DNA from 4 places in the Micromonospora sp. NPDC007230 genome. Region 1 is predicted to be linked to each of the others. Evidence: riboswitches for the same ligand, from Rfam matches in the RefSeq annotation. Region 1 holds a riboswitch; each other region holds the start of a gene.
The links. Region 1 has a riboswitch for cyclic di-AMP ahead of ACFYML_RS04710 (transglycosylase family protein). Riboswitches for the same ligand answer to the same signal wherever they lie in the genome.
Positions count from the first base shown of each region.

Region 2: linked by a shared signal. The riboswitch ahead of ACFYML_RS11780 (coiled-coil domain-containing protein) and the one ahead of ACFYML_RS04710 (transglycosylase family protein) in region 1 are both predicted to bind cyclic di-AMP.
Region 3: linked by a shared signal. The riboswitch ahead of ACFYML_RS18350 (NlpC/P60 family protein) and the one ahead of ACFYML_RS04710 (transglycosylase family protein) in region 1 are both predicted to bind cyclic di-AMP.
Region 4: linked by a shared signal. The riboswitch ahead of ACFYML_RS06855 (C39 family peptidase) and the one ahead of ACFYML_RS04710 (transglycosylase family protein) in region 1 are both predicted to bind cyclic di-AMP.

Region 1 covers NZ_JBIAFE010000002.1:397,837-402,190, forward strand. The annotation lists gene ACFYML_RS04700 (M4 family metallopeptidase) at 1-1,061, shown strand, start outside; gene ACFYML_RS04705 (YbaB/EbfC family DNA-binding protein) at 1,254-1,715, opposite strand; gene ACFYML_RS04710 (transglycosylase family protein) at 1,889-2,542, opposite strand; cyclic di-AMP (ydaO/yuaA leader) riboswitch at 2,541-2,715, opposite strand; gene ACFYML_RS04715 (hypothetical protein) at 2,857-3,081, opposite strand; gene ACFYML_RS04720 (LLM class flavin-dependent oxidoreductase) at 3,115-4,354, shown strand, end outside.
Region 2 covers NZ_JBIAFE010000006.1:279,520-283,873, forward strand. The annotation lists gene ACFYML_RS11775 (carbonic anhydrase) at 84-761, shown strand; gene ACFYML_RS11780 (coiled-coil domain-containing protein) at 827-1,846, opposite strand; cyclic di-AMP (ydaO/yuaA leader) riboswitch at 1,852-1,982, opposite strand; gene ACFYML_RS11785 (YibE/F family protein) at 2,137-3,444, opposite strand; gene ACFYML_RS11790 (hypothetical protein) at 3,643-4,146, shown strand; gene ACFYML_RS11795 (DUF305 domain-containing protein) at 4,230-4,354, shown strand, end outside.
Region 3 covers NZ_JBIAFE010000011.1:257,920-262,273, reverse strand. The annotation lists gene ACFYML_RS18365 (zinc metalloprotease) at 1-11, shown strand, start outside; gene ACFYML_RS18360 (pyridoxamine 5'-phosphate oxidase family protein) at 78-623, opposite strand; gene dcd (dCTP deaminase) at 702-1,280, shown strand; gene ACFYML_RS18350 (NlpC/P60 family protein) at 1,326-2,360, opposite strand; cyclic di-AMP (ydaO/yuaA leader) riboswitch at 2,373-2,508, opposite strand; gene ACFYML_RS18345 (N-acetylmuramoyl-L-alanine amidase) at 2,741-4,354, shown strand, end outside.
Region 4 covers NZ_JBIAFE010000003.1:353,338-357,691, reverse strand. The annotation lists gene ACFYML_RS06870 (acyltransferase family protein) at 1-128, shown strand, start outside; gene ACFYML_RS06865 (hypothetical protein) at 251-754, shown strand; gene ACFYML_RS06860 (hypothetical protein) at 898-1,683, shown strand; cyclic di-AMP (ydaO/yuaA leader) riboswitch at 1,974-2,115, shown strand; gene ACFYML_RS06855 (C39 family peptidase) at 2,318-3,163, shown strand; gene ACFYML_RS06850 (alpha/beta fold hydrolase) at 3,267-4,034, shown strand; gene ACFYML_RS06845 (peptidoglycan-binding protein) at 4,083-4,354, opposite strand, start outside.

The sequences.
Region 1 (4,354 bases):
TGGACGTGGTCGCTCACGAGATCGGCCACGGCATCGACGACCGCACCCCGGGCGGCATCTCCGGATCGGGCACCCAGGAATTCGTCGCCGACACCTTCGGCGCGGCCACCGAGTGGTTCGCCAACCAGCCCGCCAGCTACGACGCCCCGGACTTCCTCGTCGGCGAGAAGGTCAACCTGGTGGGCAGCGGCCCGATCCGCAACATGTACAACCCGTCGGCTCTCGGCGACCCGAACTGCTACTCCAGCAGCATCCCGTCCACCGAGGTGCACGCCGCCGCCGGTCCGGGCAACCACTGGTTCTACCTGCTGGCCATGGGCAGCAGCCCGACCAACGGCCAGCCGTCCAGCCCGACCTGCAACGGCAGCTCGGTCACCGGCCTCGGCATCCAGAAAGCCATCAAGATCATGTACAACGCGATGCTGATGAAGACCACGTCGTCGTCGTACCTGAAGTACCGCACCTGGACGCTGCAGGCGGCGAAGAACCTCTACGGCAGCACCGGCTGCACCGAGTTCAACACCGTCAAGGCCGCCTGGGACGCCGTCAGCGTACCGGCGCAGTCCGGCGACCCGACCTGCTCCGGCACCACCCCGCCGCCGACCGGCTCCTGCTCCGGCCAGAAGCTGGCCAACCCCGGCTTCGAGTCCGGCAACGTGAGCTGGAGCGCCTCCTCCGGGGTCATCACCACCTCCACCGGCCAGGCCGCGCACGGCGGCTCGTGGAAGGCATGGCTCGACGGCTACGGCACCGCCCACACCGACACCCTGTCGCAGTCGGTGACGATCCCGTCCGGCTGCCGGGCGACCCTCACCTTCTGGCTGCACATCGACAGCGCGGAGTCGACGACCACCACCGCCTACGACAAGCTGACCGTGAAGGCGGGCAGCACCACTCTGGCCACCTACTCCAACCTCAACAAGGCCGCCGGTTACGTACAGCGGTCCTTCGACGTCTCGTCGCTGGCCGGGACGACCGCCACCATCTCGTTCAGCGGGGTGGAGGACAGTTCCCTGCAGACCTCGTTCGTCATCGACGACACGGCGGTCACTCTCTCCTGAGCACGCCCCGAGCGGCCGGTCGTCGTCCTCCCGACGGCCGGCCGCTCCGCCGGCTCAGCCGTACGTGGGGCGCTGCGCCCACCCCGGCGCGTCCGTGCCGCAGTTGTGACGCTGACCGTCGCGGGCCTGCTGGTCGCCGCGTTCACCGCCGGTACCGCGGCCGGCCTGCTCCGACAGCCGGCGATGCCCTCCTCAGCTCGTGCGGCCCGCCCGCGTCCCCGCGTCGGGGCCGCGGCTGAGGCGGGCCATCACGTCGTCCACCGCCCGGCTGAACAGCTCCATCTGCCGTACCGACTGCCCCTCGATACCACCGAGCCGCGCGGCCAGGGCGTCGACGTCGGCCCGGGCCGAGGCGCTGACCTGGGCGTCGAGGGCGGCGAGGGCGGCGTTGACGGCCAACACGACCTGCCCGCAGACCGCCTCCATCCCGTCCCCGGCCAGCTCCGGGTCCACCGTCACGGACGCCAGCCGGCCACCCTGGACCACCACGGCCCGGACCCGGCCGTCGGCCGCCGCGCCCTCGGCGCGGAGCAGCTCGCCCGGGTCGCCGTCGGGGTGCTCGGCCGCCCGCGAGCGCATGGCCGACAGCGCCTGCTGCGTCCTGGTGAGCAGCTCGTCGAGGCTTGCCGCCGCGGAGAACGAGTCGTTGGTCATATCCGCGCCTTCTTCACGTCTTTCCGGAGCACCGCGACGATAGCAACCGCCCCCGACCGGGACACCGCGAGCACCCGGGGCCTCGGTCACGAAAAGAGTGGCCGTCCCGGGCGGGATGGCCACTCTTTCCGTGCGTCAGCGCGCAATGTGGGGCGCCCCACCTGCCAGGGGCGTCAGCGCAGGCGGAGGTGCTGGCCTGGGAAGATCAGGCCCGGGTTGTCGCCGACCACGCGCTTGTTGCGCTCGTAGAGTGCCTGCCAGCCGCCGGCGAGGTGGTTCGCCTCCGCGATCAGCGACAGCGAGTCACCCGACCGGACCGTGTAGGTCGCGCCGCCCGACGCCGGCGCGGTACGCCGGTGGCTGCGGGTCGCCGGCTGGTCGCCGCGGGACGACCGGTCCTTGGTCACCTTCTTGTGCGACTTCTTGGGGCCGGAGTCCTTGGTGGAGTAGTGCTTGGTCGAGCCGCCCTTCTTGCCGCAGACCGGCCAGGCGCCGATGCCCTGCCCGTCGAGGACCTTCTCGGCGACGGCGATCTGCTCGCCGCGGCTGGCCAGGTCGGCGCGGCTGGCGTACTTCTGGCCGCCGTAGCCGTTCCAGGTGCTCTTCGAGAACTGGAGGCCACCGTAGTAGCCGTTGCCGGTGTTGATGTGCCAGTTTCCGCCGGACTCGCACTGGGCGATGGCGTCCCAGTTCACGCTGGATGCGCTGGCCGGCGCGGCCGGCCCGAGGATGGCGGCGGCGCCGGTAGCGGCACCGACGACGAGCGCCCCGACGGCGACGCGACGCTGCGTGGTGCGCCGATGACGTGCGACGTGTTCAGTTGCCATGTGGGTTCCTCCACGCCGACGAGGTGAGCTGTCGGGTTCGGGCCGAGGAGCCCGGCCGCCGGATGGGCGGCTTCACCCCGAGGTGTCGAGCACCGAGGAACATGTGGGTCCCCCGCTCCCGCCTGAGGTCCAGGTACCGACGGGCCGGCGGCGGGATTAGGCGTTACCGGCCCGGGTGTCCGCGATCGCGAACGCAGTCGACGTTAGGGATGGTTTCGGATGATCGCCCACTTCTTGTGAAGTTCTTCACCCGGCCGAGCGAAGGCCACACCGTACGAGTTGCGCGGCGTCCACAGGTGCTCTACAAGCGCCATTCAGGTCCAGTTCGGCAACTCGCCGGCGACGTCCAGCGGCCGGCCGGAGACCAGCACCACGATCACGGGTACGCGCCGGCATTGCGCAGGGTCGCGTATGGCCGCTCGAAGGTGGACGGCCCGCAGGTCCGCCTCGTTGAGCTGGGTGTCCGCCTGGTTATCGCCGCGGTTGCGGGAGCGGGCGCGCGCCGATCCGGCACCGACTACGGTGGCGAGGTCCGGCACGGTCGCCGGGCTCGGGTGCGCAGGCGGAGGAACATGACTGACTACGGACACGAGCTGGCCTTCGGCGGCTTCCTCACCCCCGCCGCCGGCGAGTTCGAGCAGGTGGTGGCGCTCGCCAAGCTCTGCGAGCAGGTCAACCTGGACCTGGTCACCTTCCAGGATCACCCGTACCAGCCAGGTTTCCTGGACACCTGGACGCTGATGTCGTATCTCGCGGCCGCGACCAGTCGGATCCGGCTGGCCGGCAACGTGCTCAACCTGCCGCTGCGCCAACCGGTGGTGCTGGCACGCAGCGTGGCAAGCCTGGACCTGCTCACCGGCGGCCGGGTCGAGCTGGGCCTCGGCGCGGGCGCGTTCTGGGAGGCGATCGAGGCGGTCGGCGGTCGGCGGCTGTCCCCCGGGCAGGCGGTGGACGCGCTCGACGAGGCGATCCGGGTGATCCGCGAGGTGTGGGACGTCGAGCGGCGCGGCATGGTCCGGGTCGAGGGCACGTACCACCGGGTGGTCGGGGCGAAGCGCGGGCCGGCGCCGGCCCACCCGGTGGAGATCTGGGTCGGCGCGTACAAGCCCCGGATGCTGCGGCTGGTGGGGCGCGCGGCGGACGGCTGGCTGCCGTCGCTGGCGTACCTGTCGCAGGGGCCGGACGAGCTGCCGGGGATGAACGCGCTGATCGACGAGGGTGCCGAGGCCGCCGGGCGGGATCCCCGGTCGGTGCGGCGGCTGTTGAACGTCAGCGGCCAGTTCACCTGGTCGTCCACCGGCTTCCTCACCGGGCCGCCGGAACAGTGGGTGGAGGAGCTGGCCGGGCTGGTGCTGGACCACGGCATCGCCACCTTCATCCTCGGCGCCGACGACCCCACCGCCATCCAGCTCTTCGCGCGGGAGGTCGCGCCCGCGGTGCGGGAGCTGGTCGCCGCCGAGCGCGCCGAGCCGGGCACCCGACCCAGGGCCGTCGAGGAAGCGCGCGAGGCGGTCGAGGCCGGGGGCGCCACCGCGCTCGCGGTCACCCCCACCTCCGATCCGGGCGTACGCCTGACCGACCACCAGCTCTGGGACGAGTCCACCCGCCCGGTCGCCCCGCCGGCGCCGGCCGGGCACGTCTACACCCCGCACGCGCAGGCCGTCGGCGCGCACCTCGTCGACGTGCACGACCACCTGCGTCAGGAGCTGGCGCAGGTGCGCGACCTGCTCGAACAGGTCAAACGAGGAGTGGTCTCCGCCGGTGCCGCCCGGGCCGTGCTCAACCAGATGACCATGCGGCAGAACAACTGGA
Region 2 (4,354 bases), on a different contig from region 1:
TCGGGTGTGACCGTGGTGGTCGAGGCCGCCTCTGCCGCCGGCCGGCTGACCAGGTCGTTTCGCGCGAGGACGAGGTGAGTGCAGTGCTGCCGACCAATCCCGAACAGGCGCTCGCCGAGCTGTTCGCCGGCAACCGGCGGTTCGTCACCGGCGTACCCCGTCATCCCAACCAGGACGCCGAGCATCGCGCCGCCGTCGCCGACGGCCAGCACCCGTTCGCGGTGATCGTGGGCTGTGCCGACTCCCGGCTCGCCGCCGAGATCATCTTCGACCGTGGCCTCGGTGACCTGTTCGTGGTGCGGACCGCCGGCCACACCGTCGGCCCCGAGGTGCTCGGCAGCGTCGAGTACGCGGTCACCGTGCTGGGCACCCCGCTGGTGGTGGTGCTCGGCCACGACTCGTGCGGCGCGGTGCAGGCCGCCCGCGAGGTGGTCGCCACCGGCACGCCCCCCGCCGGCCACCTCGGCGCGTTGGTGGACGCCGTCGTGCCCAGCCTGGCCCGGGCCGCCCGGGAGGGTGTCGAGGACCTCGACGAGATCGTCGACATCCACATCGCGCGGACCGTGGAGGCGCTGCTGGCCCGGTCCGCCGTGCTCGCCGAGCGGGTGACGGCCGGGCGGTGCGGGGTGGTCGGCATGTCGTACCGGCTCAGCGCGGGCGAGGTGCGGACGGTGGCCGAGGTGCCGGCCGGCAAGCCGAGCGCGACGCTGCCGGGCGCGGCCACGCCCGCGGACCCGGCGCCCACCGCCGTCGCCGGTTGAGCCCTTCCTGACGCCGAGGGGCCGCCCGCGCGGTGGCGGGACGGCCCCTCGGCGTGGTACTCCGGCTACAGCAGCGACACGTGCACGTGGTCGGTGTGGTTGGAGGGACCGCTGTAGGACTTCCAACCGGTCGCCGGGAACCAGATCTGCCGGTTCCAGATCACGTAGTAGACGCCCAGCCGGTCGGCGTTGCGGATCAGGAACGCGGCGAGGTTGTTGCCGTACATCCGCATGTCGTTGTTGTGCCAGGGGGAGAAGCCGCTGCGCTGTAGCGACCAGTCGCAGGCCCGGCCCTTGGGGTGCTCCCAGGGGCCGCCCGGGCGGTAACAGCCCACGAAGCGGTCGAAGCCGGCCCGCTTGACCTCCTTGTACATGTGCAGCGTGCGCGGGGTGATGTAGCCCGAGGTGGTCGGATCCTTCACGCTGCGCGACTCGGGCTTCCACCCCCCGTCAGCCGTCCGGCCGGGAGCGATCCGGGCGACCGGGGAGGTGGCCGCGACCAGACCGGCGGTGAAACCCCGCCCGCCGACCAGCCGCAGGGCCTTCTCCGCCTCGGCCTTCTCGCGCCGCATCGCGTTGGTCTGCTTCTGCTGCTCGCGGATCTCCGCATCGAGCGCGATCTTGGCCTGTTCCGCGCGGTTCTTCGCGGCGTTGACCTCGGCGAGCTTCTGCGCGTTCATCAGGTTCAGCTCGTCGAGGGCGGAGGCCCGCTGGACGAACGAGTCGGGCGCGTTGCTCTCCAGCAGCAGGGCCATCGCGCCGATCCGGCCGGTCCGATAGGACTGCGTGGCGATCTGGCTCACCTGCGGCCGCAGCGCGTCCAGGTCGGCCTGCGCCGCCCGGATCTCGAGGGCCAACTGGAGTTGGCGCTGCTTCGACTTGTCCAGCTTCGCCTTGGCCTGCAGGAAGCCGCGATTGGCGGCATCGATGACCTCGGTGATGAGCGGAGGATCGTTGTCCTCCTCGTGGCCCGATGGGTTGGGGGTGTTGGGTGCGGCCAGCGCCGGGGTGGGCCCGGCGACGATGGCGAACGCGGTGAGCACGGCCACCACAGGTGTCAACCAGCGGCGCAGGGGTGCCGTCAACAGTGTTCCCTTCCGTCGACCGCCGACCGGGTTAGCTGTCGGGTTCGGGACGGAAGTGGCCCCTACCGCTCGCGCGGATTCACCCCAGGTACCTGGTTCCCCGGTTCGCCACAGGGCGATTGGGCGGTGGTGCCGCTGGCGCCGGTGCGCGCCTTTGGCGGTTACCGGCAGCGAGGTTACCCGAGAGCCCGGTCGGGGATCTACGCCCGGAAGCCGACCAATCGCACGTTTTCGTCGTCGCCCTGCGTGACCAGCGTCGCGTTCGCGCCGGCCGGTCACGCTGCGGAGTGTCACCATGCCGCTTCCGTGCTCCTCTCCGGTCCGGATCGTCCGGCGGCCGCACCGCCGAGTGCCTCCAGCGCGTCGTGCCGTTCGGCCGGCGGCCGGGACGACGGCGGGCGGGCTCCGGCGTCCGTCGCGGCGCCGGCCCGTCCGGCGGTCCGGACCACCGCCGCCAGACCGGTGGTCAGCGGTACGGCGGCGATCAGGCCGAGCGTGGCCACCGCGCTCCGGACGATCTCCTGCGCCATGAACTCGCTGGTGAGGATCTCGCCCACCGGTCGCGAGTCGGCGACCAGCAGGAGCAGCAGCGGCAGCGACGCGCCCGCGTACGCCAGCACGATGGTGTTGACGGTGGAGGCGATGTGGGCGCGGCCCACCCGGGTGGCCGCCCGGTAGAGCTGCATCCGGGACAGCCCCGGGTTCGCGTTCGCCAGCTCGGTGACCGTGGCCGCCTGGGTGACGGTGACGTCGTCCAGCACGCCGAGCGAGCCGATGATGATGCCGGCCAGGAGCAACCCGTGCAGGTCGACGTTCTGCTGGAACATCGACAGCGTGGTGGCGTCCTCGCTGCCGTAGCCGGTCAGGTGGGTGGCCGCGGTGGCCAGGGTGCCGAGGATGCCGGTCAGCACCAGGCTGCCCAGGGTGCCGAGCACCGCCACCGAGGTTTCGGCGGTGATCCCGTGGGTCAGGTAGAGCACCACAAACATGATCAGCGCGGCGCCGACGATCGCCACCAGCAGCGGCGGCTGGCCGGCGCCGATCCCGGGCAGCACGAAACCGAGCAGCACGGCGAAGCTCGCCACCAGGCCGCCCAGCGCGGCCAGTCCGCGCCAGCGCCCGAACGCCACGATGGCGACGGCGAACAGCACGGCCAGCCAGACCAGCGGCGTGCCGCGCTGGTGCTCGGCGATGTTGTAGGTCTTGATCGTCGGGTCGGCCGGGTCCATCAGCTCGACGAGGATGATCTTGTCGCCGACCTCGATCCGGGATGCCCCGGGACCGGACGGGAGGGGTGCTTCGACCTGCCGGCCGGCGTCCGGGCCCTGCTCGGCGGCGACCGTCGCGGTTCCGCACGGCCCCGTGGCCTGGCCGGTGCCGCCCTCCGGCGTCGGCGGGCACGGCTCGGTCACCACCCGGGTCACCGTGCCGTGGTAACGCGGCAGGTCCGCGCCACCTGTCGGCTCCCGGCTGTCCCGCGGCCACAGCACCAGCGCGGCGACCACGGTCACCAGGAACAGCGGCACCACCGTCGCGACGAGGATCCGTCGCACCCCGGTCGGGGCGGGCGGAGCGGGACGGGTGTGGTCGGCGCCCATGGCGTGTCTCCCAACGAGTCACAGCGCGATACGTGTCACCGGGCTGGTCGGTTCACCGGGCCGGCGCTGGCGTCGGCCGGGGAGTGCAGGCCGGTCGCCGCCGGGAATGGTAGCCAGGCCCGGGGCGCGACGCAGGCGATGAGCGATCTCCGGTGGTTCCTGCCGGCCCGGCCCGCCGCACCCACTAGCGTGGTTCTCGTGCGTACGGCGCCAGCGGTGACGACCGGACCGTGGGTCCGGCTCCTGCTGCTGCTCTGCACCCTGGTCGGCCTGACCGCCATGCACACTCTCGGCCACGGCACGCACGCCTCCGGCGGCCCGGGGGACCACGCGGCGGCCAACCACGGCGCCCCGCCGGCCGCGGTGGCCGGTCCCGCCGCCCTGCCGGCCGCGGTGGCCGGCATGGCCGGCGACTGCCACGGTGACGGCTGCGGCCCGGCCCGGGTGCTCCCGCCGGCGGACGCCCAGGCCCGGCTGCTCCCGCTGGGTGATCCCGGCGGCGACCGGTCCGGCTGGAGCATCTGCCTGGCCGTGCTCGGCGCGTTCGCCGTCACGCTGCTGGTCGCCCTGCTGCTGCGGGCCGGGTCCCGGACCTACGGGCCGGCCGCCAGGGTGGCCCTCGGGGCCGCCCCAGGACCGCGCGCCCCGCCGCCCCGACCGTACGGGCTGCGCCTGGCGGCGGTGTCGGTGCTGCGCAGATAGGACGCCCGGCGCGGGAGGACCGGAAGACCGGTCACCCGCGTCCGCCGTCCGCTGCGTACGTTTCGACACCGAAAGGCTGTTCCATGTCCACTCGTACCCTCGCGCGTCGGGCCGCCCTGGCCAGCGCGACCGTAGCCGCCGCGCTCGCCCTCACCGGCTGTGGCGGTGGCGACCACTCGACCGCCGGCGCCGGCCACGACACGCCCGT
Region 3 (4,354 bases), on a different contig from region 1:
GCGCGGCGTAACCGCCGAGCACAGCGAACCGGTGCCGGCCTCGTCCTCGGACGGGGCCGGCACCGGTGTTCATACGGTCAGGCGGCCGGGCGGCGGGTGTCGAAGCCGTGGCGGCCGCGCCGCCCCTCGGGGACGGCCGGGGCACGCCGCGCGGCAGCGGTCGCCTGCGGGTCGAGCCAGACCCGCACCTGCGGCCGGCCCGCGCCGAGGTGGGCCGCCTGGTCGCGCCGGGTCAGCATCGCCACGTCGACGGTGAACTCGAACAGCCGCCAGTCGACGTGCGGCGCGGCCCGGCCGATCCCGGCCACTCGGGCCATGGTCGCCGGGTCGGTCACCGGGTGGGCCCGACCGGCGACGTACGCCTCGTCGTCGCTCTCCTCCGGCGGGAAGGAGTGCAGCGCGTAGCGGCCGTCGCGTTCGAGGTCGCGGCGCTTGGGCGAGTCGATGACGAAGCAGTAGAGCCCGTCGTCGGTGATGACCGGGGAGACCGGGTGGACCCGGGGGCCCCCGTCGGCGCGGACCGTGGCGAGGTAGCCGAAGCCCGGCCCGTACTGCTGCAGGAGAAGGCGGATCTCGTCGGCGAGTCGGGGCTCGTCGGCGGCGAATTCGGACCAGGAAGCCATGCGGACATTCTATCGAACACGTGTACGAAGATGTAGTCCGACACGCAGGTCGCCCGTACCGGTCGCTATGGTGTTCCGATGCTGCTCTCCGACCGCGACCTGGTCTCCGAGATCAAGGCGGGCGCACTCGCGCTGGAGCCCTTCGAGCCTACGCTGGTGCAGCCGTCCAGCATCGACGTACGCCTGGACCGGCTCTTCCGGGTCTTCAACAACCACCTCTACACGCACATCGACCCGTCCCAGCAGCAGGACGACCTGACCTCGATGGTGGAGGTACCCGAGGGCGAGCCGTTCGTGCTGCACCCGGGCGAGTTCGTGCTCGCCTCGACGCTCGAGGTGATCTCGCTGGGCGACCAGCTCGCCGGCCGGCTCGAGGGCAAGTCCAGCCTGGGCCGGCTCGGGCTGCTCACCCACTCCACCGCCGGCTTCATCGACCCGGGCTTCTCCGGGCACGTCACGCTGGAACTCTCCAACGTGGCCAACCTGCCGATCACGCTCTGGCCCGGCATGAAGATCGGCCAGCTCTGCATCTTCCGGCTCTCGTCGCCGGCCGAGCACCCGTACGGCTCGGCGGTCTACGGCTCGCGCTACCAGGGGCAGCGCGGGCCGACCCAGAGCCGGTCCTGGCAGAACTGGCGTACCTGGCCGACCCGCTGAGCACGACGCAGGGGCTCCCGCGACGCGGAAGCCCCTGCGTACCCGTCAGCCCGGGCGGCCGTAGCTGTTGATCTGGCCGTCGTCGACGCGTTTCATCGTGATCGGCTTGCCGGACTGGGAGGCGTGCACCACCCAGCCGCCGCCGACGTACATCCCGACGTGGTGCAGGTCGCTGTAGTAGAAGACCAGGTCACCGGGGCGTAGCTCGCCGCGGCTCACCCGCCGGGTGACGTCGTGCTGCTCGCGGGCGTTGTGCGGCAGGGAGACCCCGGCCTTGGCCCAGGCCGCCATGGTCAGGCCGGAGCAGTCGTAGTGGTCCGGGCCGGCGGCACCCCAGACGTAGATCTTGCCGATCTGGGCGCAGGCGAACTTGACCGCGACACCGGCCGGGCCGCCCGGGTAGCCGGCGGGGCAGGGCGCGGGACGCAGTGGTCCGCCGCCGCCGTTGCCGTACACCTTGAGCCGGAGCTTCTGGAGCCGGGCGATCTCGGCGTCGATCTGCTTCTTCTGGGCCGCGAGCTGAGCTTCGGTACGGGCCAGCTGGGCGACCATCGCGTCCAACGGCTTCTTCTTCGCGGCCAGCTCGTCGCGCAGCTCCATGACGGCCTGCACCTGCTCGTGCTGGTGGTGCGCGAAGCGGTCGAGCAGTTCGAGGCTGTTGACCACCTCGCTCGGCGACCGGCTGCCCAGCAGGGCGTTGACGGTGGAGAGGTTGTTGCCCTTGTACGCGTCGGCGGCCAGCCCGCTGACCTGCCCGAGGGCGGCGTCGACCTGGGCCTCGAGCGGGGCGATCTGCTTCGCCAGCGCGTCGGCCTGCTTGCGCCGGACGGCGAGCTTTCCGCGGGTGGAGTTGACCTGTTCGATGATCGGTTCGAGCTTGTTCCAGTCCTGGTCGATCTGGCGCTCGATCTCGGTGACCGACGGTTCGGCGTGGGCCGCCGTGGCGCCGCCGGTCAGGACGACGGCGGTGCCGACCAGGGCGGCGAGGGCAATGGTGAAGCGGGACCAGCGTGAACGCGGCGCAGCCGTCGACCGGTCGACCGACCGGTCCGACGGTGGCCGCGGGGCATGGTGTGCCACCGGGCTCCGTACTCCTTCTTCCTGACCGCCTACCGGGTTAGCTGACGGGTTCGGACGGGAAGGGAGCCGCCCTACCGCAGTGGCTGCGGATTCACCCCAGGTACCTGGGTCCCCGGCTCGCCTGGCGGCGACTCGGCGGTGTCGGACCGTCACCACCCGGGATGGACGGTGAACCTACCGGTCGACGACTGACCAGAGTAGGGACCGTCGTTATCAATCCGCAACCCGATCCGCCGTGACACTCCGTACGCAGATTCGGAAACCACCCGACGGTGAAGGTTTTTTACGCCCATCATCACCACCTGGAAAGGTATTGACCTGGGGCCATCTGCGGAGTGAGGGTGGGGACGCAGTCACCCCCATCCCTATCTGGAGGTTCGATGCACCTCTCAGCACTGCCACCGCGCAGACGGATACTGCTGGCCGCCGCCGTCGCGGCGGCCACCGCTCTCGCGACCAGCGGTCCCACCGCGGCGGCGCCCCTCACCGTCGCCGGCACCACCGACAGCCCGGACCGGCAGCAGCAGTACGCCGCCGCGGCGGCGGAGTACGGCGTGCCGCAGAGCGTCCTGCTCGGCGTCTCCTACCTGGAGTCCCGCTGGGACACCCACTCCGGCCGGCCCAGCACCAGCGGCGGCTACGGCCCGATGCACCTCACCGACGCGCAGCAGGTCGCCTCGACCCCGTCCAGCGCGCACGTGGACGAGAACGAGGACCCCCGCGGCGACGAGTCCCGTCCGCTCACCGTCGACCTGACCGCCGCCGCCGCGCCTTCCGGGGACACCCTGCCCGTGGCGTCGCTGCAGACCCTGGACACCGCCGCCGACCTCACCGGCGTGTCGAAGGAGACGCTGCGCGACGACGCGGCGGCCAACATCCGCGGCGGCGCGGCCCTGCTGGCGTCGTACCAGCAGAAACTGGGCGGGCCGGTCGGCGCCGGCAGCGACCCGGCGGCCTGGTACGGCGCGGTGGCCCGGTACTCCGGCGCGGACACCGAGGACGCGGCGGCGGCCTTCGCCGACGAGGTGTACGACCAGATCGGCCAGGGCGCCAGCCGGACCACCGACGACGGCCAGCGGGTGACCCTCGCCGCCGCCGCGGTGACGCCGGACCAGTCCGGGCTGCACAAGCTCGGCCTGCGCCGCGCCGAGCGGCCGGACGGCCTGGAGTGCCCGGTCCGCCTCGCCTGCGAGTGGATCCCCGCACCGTACGGGGAGTACACGATCCCCGAGACGACCATCGTGGACTACGGCAACTACGACATCGGCAACCGGCCGGCTCAGCAGAAGCTCGAATACATCATCATCCACGACACCGAGGGCTACTTCGGCCCGAGCGTACGGCTGGTCCAGGACGTGACCTACCTGGGCTGGCACTACACGCTGCGCTCGGTGGACGGCTACGTCGCCCAGCACATCAAGGCCAAGGACGTCGGCTGGCAGGCCGGCAACTGGTACGTCAACGCCAAGTCCATCGGCATCGAGCACGAGGGCTTCGCCGGCCACGGCACCTGGTACACCGAGGCCATGTACCGGGCCTCGGCAAAGCTGGTCCGGCACCTGGCGCTGCGGTTCCAGATCCCGCTGGACCGGCAGCACATCCTCGGCCACGACAACGTCCCCGGCATCACCGCCGGGAACGTCGCCGGGATGCACTGGGACCCGGGTCCGTACTGGGACTGGTCGCACTACTTCGACCTGATGAAGGCGCCGTTCCACTCGACCGGCACCCCGAGCACCGGCCTGGTCACCATCGACCCGGACTTCGCGACGAACAAGCCGGCCTTCTACGCCTGCAACCAGCAGCCGCCGGGCGTCCCGAAGCCGCCGCCGCCGGCCGAGCCGTGCCCGCTGCGCGGCTCCTCCTCGGTCATCCTGCGCACCGGCCCGAGCCCGACCGCGCCACTGGTCAACGACCTGGGGCTGCGCCCGAACGGCACCCCGAACACCATGCACATCAAGGATCACGGCGCCCGCGCCTCGGCCGGTCAGACG
Region 4 (4,354 bases), on a different contig from region 1:
CGCCGATGATGCGCCGGCTGGGACCGCCCCGGCGGGCCCGCGCGCAGGCCACCCCCGCCGCACCGGTCGAGGTCCGCGTGCCACGGCCCCGGTCGATCGAGTACGCGGGGCGGCGCGACCCGCGCTGAGCGGGCCGCAGAACCACACCCCCGCCGTCGGGCCGGTGTCCACGCTGGCCGGTGCGCCTCTGCGGCGGTGCGACACGCCCGGGGACGGTGCGATACGGCCGGTTCGACGGTAATTTGGACCGGTGCTTCCGATCGCGCTCACCTGTCCCGTGTGGTGGGTGGCGCGCTGGACCGCGCGCATGCTGGCCAGCCTGGCCGTGGTCGTCGCCTGCTCGCTCGGCGCCGCCACGTTGCCCCTGGGCCCGGCCGCGGCGGCGCACGCGGCTCCCGCGGCGGTCGCCGTCGACACCGCGACCGTTCGGGCCGGGCACCTCGGCGGCACCGAGTCCGCCGGCGCCGACCCCACCCTCCGGGCGCTGATCCGCTGGTCCGGCGGGGCCGCCGACGCGGTGGTCCGGGCCGGGACCGGAGCGCCCGGCCCCGCCGCGCGGATCGGCACCGGATCGGCTGCGGCGACCGGGTGGACGTCGTCCGGCGCCGACGCGGCCGGCGACCGGCAGGCCGTCCTGGCCAGCGCACCGGACTCGTCGGTGCGGGGCGTCGTGGTCGCCCCGGCCGACCGGCACCGCGTCCTGGTCGGGCTGGTCCCGGCGACCGTCGGCTCCCGGGCCCCGCCCGCCCGCTGACGAGCCCGGCGGGCCCCGGCCCGCCCACGCCGTACCCGAACCTCACCCGCACCGGCCCGGTGGCGGCGCCCGTACCCGGTCGCGCCCCCGCCCCGCCGGCCGTGCGGACCTCTCCACCACGTCGTTCCCGTGAGGTGCCGACCATGAAGCAGACCCTTCTCTACCACTTCCTGACCGAGGTTCCCGCGGCCGCCGCCATCTGGTCGGCCCTGCTCGTGCTCGCCCTGGGGGTGCTCGCCGCCCTGGTCGCCCGGCCCGAGCGGGGGACTCCGCCGGATCCCGCCCCCGACCCGGCCGCCGTGGCGGCCGCCCGCCGCGCCGACCTGCGCCGGTACGCCGACGAGGTGGCGGTCGCCGCCGCCGGGGCCCGGCAGACCGCCCGCCGGTGGCGCGAGCAGTGGCTGACCGCGCACGACGAGGTCGACCGGGCCTGGCGGGCGTACGACGAGGCCGAGGCGGCCGCCCGGCGGTTCGCGGGGGCCGCCGTGCTGCCCGAGCCGCGGACGCCCCGGACGCCGGCCGAGTACGCGGCCCGGGAGCGGTGGCTGCACCACGCCGCCATGACGGCGCACTGGCAGGGCGACCTGACCGCCCGGCAACTCGCGGACGTCCTCGCCGGGCGCAACGGGTGGGACCCGCGCCGGCATCCGGCCGAGCAGGAGATCGCCCTGACCCGGGTGGTACGCGACGGCCGGCGGGCCCGGTGGCGGGCGGCCGCCGAGCGGGAGCAGCGGGCCTGGCGGGACGCCGAAGTGGCCGCCGAGGCGGCCCGGGTGCTGGCCGTGGAGGCGCACGCGGCCGCCGAGGCGGTGCGCCCCGGAGCGGTCCCGGTACGCCCCGCCGAGGCGGTGACCCAGACCCTCGCCCCGGTGCCGACCGGCGCCGTCGCGGCGCACCCCGCACGGTGGCGTCCGGCGCGGGTCGGCTGAATCGTTATCCGAATTCGGTGAGCCCGGTCACGGCGACCGGGTAAACGGTCAACCGGATCAGGCGGGGCGATCGAGCCCCGCAATTCCCCTTCGATCCCCACCCGGATGTCCGATAGGCACCCGCCGGTTCCCGTTAAAAACGGTCGTCCCATTGAGTCGGGTCAGTGACCGACTGTTCCGGTCTCGGTAACGGTGGTTGACGTTTACGCAGGTGGGCGCGCTTGGCAGGCGGCGTACCCACCGGTAGTGTCAGCGCGTCCGGTGCGGTTTTCGATCGCAAGTGGCGACGCCGCGCCGACCCGCTCAATCGTGATCTCACGAACCGGGGACCCAGTGCAACACCGGGGTGAATCCGCGAGCCGAGGCCCGCGGTAGGGCCTACTTCCCGCCCGAATCCGTCAGCTAACCCGGTAGGCGGCCACGGAAGGAGTTCCAACCTCGTGCGAACCACCCCCCGATCCTCCCCCCGCCTCCACGGCGCCACGGTGCCGGCGCTCGCCTGACCCGCGAGTCCGTTCCGGTAACCGACCCCCGCCGCCCGGTCCGCCGGGCGCTCTTTTCCCGCGGCCACCCCGCCCAGGAACGCGCGTGAGCTACTCCGCGCGTCGGGCCGGCGTGTGCCGCTCCGGCCCCCGTGGAGGAACACGTGAAGCACCACCTGAAGCGTCAGCTGCGGCGCCTCGCGACCGAGCGCCCGTACCAGATCGTCGCCGGCTCCGCCGCGGCCCTCGTGCTGGCCGGCGGCGCCAGCGCGGCACTGGCCGGCACGAACGACGCGCCGGTCCGGCAGGAGACCACCGCCGCCGTCGCCGAACTGGCCCCGCGCCTCGGTGACGTCGCCACCCGGAGCGAGGCCCGGGTCGCCGCCCCGTCCCCGACCGCCTCGCCCAGCGCGTCGCCGTCGGCGAGGGCCAGCTCGGCCAAGCCGGACCCGGACGTGACGAAGACCGCGAAGGCGAAGCCGAAGCCGCCGTCGACGAAGGTCCTCGACTACAACTACGAGGCCCAGACCGCCTACTGGAACTGCGGTCCGGCCGCGGTGCGCAACGCGCTGAGCGCGAGCGGCGTCGAGACCACCCAGGACGCGATGGTCGCCCCGCTGAACGCCGGCGAGAACGGCACCAACTCGGCCGAGGACACCACCCGCGGGCTCAACCAGATGGTCAAGGGCAACCCGTACCGGACCCACATGATCCCCGGCCAGGCCGCGACCCCGGCGCAGATGGACCAGCTCCAGGCCGACGTGGTCAAGGCGATCACCGACGGCCGCGGCGTGGTGGTCAACATCGCCGGCTCCGCCACCGACACCAACGGCGGCTGGCACTCGTTCCCCGGCGGCCACTACATCGCCGTGGTCGGCTACAAGGACGACGGCCGGACGGTGCGGATCGCCGACTCGGCGAACCCGGCGCTGCCCGAGTACTGGATCACCACCATCGATCTGGCGAACTGGGCCGGCACCCGCGGCTACTCCGCCTGATCCCACCCCTGCACGTCGGGCACCGGCTCCAGGAGCCGGTGCCCGACGTCGTATCCGGGGCCGGTCTCGCGCCTGGTGTCCGTCCGGTGGCACACTGCGCCGTATGGGCGACGAGACGGGTACCCGCCAGCTGCTGCTGCTGCACGGCATGGGCGCCACCGGTGAGGTGTGGCTGCCCTGGGCGCCGCTGCTGGAGCGCCGCTGGGCGGGCCGCTGGCTGGCCCCCGACCTGGCCGGGCACGGCTGGTCGCCGCAACTGCCGGCGTACTCCTTCGAGGCGCTCGCGGACCGGGTGGTGGCGGGGCTCGGCCCGGTCGCCGACCGGCTCGGCCCCCGGGACCGGCTGGTGGTGCTCGGGCACTCGCTCGGCGGGGTGGTGGCGCTGGCGCTGGCCGCACGGACGCGGCAGCTTCCGATCGACGGGGTGGTCGGGCTCGGCATCAAGGTCGCCTGGTCGCCGGCCGAGCTGGACAAGGCCCGCGAGCTGGCCCAGCGGCCGGTGACCTGGTTCGCCAGCCGGGACGAGGCGGCCCGCCGTTACCTGCGGGTGGCCGGGCTGACCGGGCTGTTCGCCCCCGACCACCCGGTGGTGGACGCCGGGCTGCGCCGCGAGGACGGCCGCTGGCGGCTGGCCATGGACCCGGCCGCGTTCGCGGTCGGGGAGCCGCAGCTGCCCGCCCTGCTCGCCGCGACCGACGTGCCGGTGCTGTTGGCCCGGGGCGAGCAGGACCCGATGGTGTCCGACGCACAGCTCAAGGAGTTGGGCGTGCCGATGGCGACGCTGCCGGGGCTCGGCCACAACGCGCACGTCGAGGACCCCGCCGCCATCCTCGACCTGCTCGCGCCGTTCGCGGCGCCCGACGGGCCGTGACGCCGTCGCCCCGCAGGCAGGGCGACGACATCACGACCGCAGGTTGCGTCAGTAGAAGCAGCCGGTGGCGGGCAGGGCGGACGGGGCGGGTGGGGCGACGCCGTCGTAGATGGCCAGCAGCATGTTCTGCGGGCAGCGGTTGGCGCCGTTGACCCGGACCTCCAGGTGCAGGTGGGGGCCGGTCACGTTGCCGGTGGCCCCGGTGTAGCCGAGGACCTGGCCGGCGCTGACCCGGGAGCCGGCGGCGACCGAGCGCGAGTTCAGGTGGCAGTAGAGGTAGTAGGCGCCGTCGTCGGCGGTGATGCCGATGCCGAGGCCAC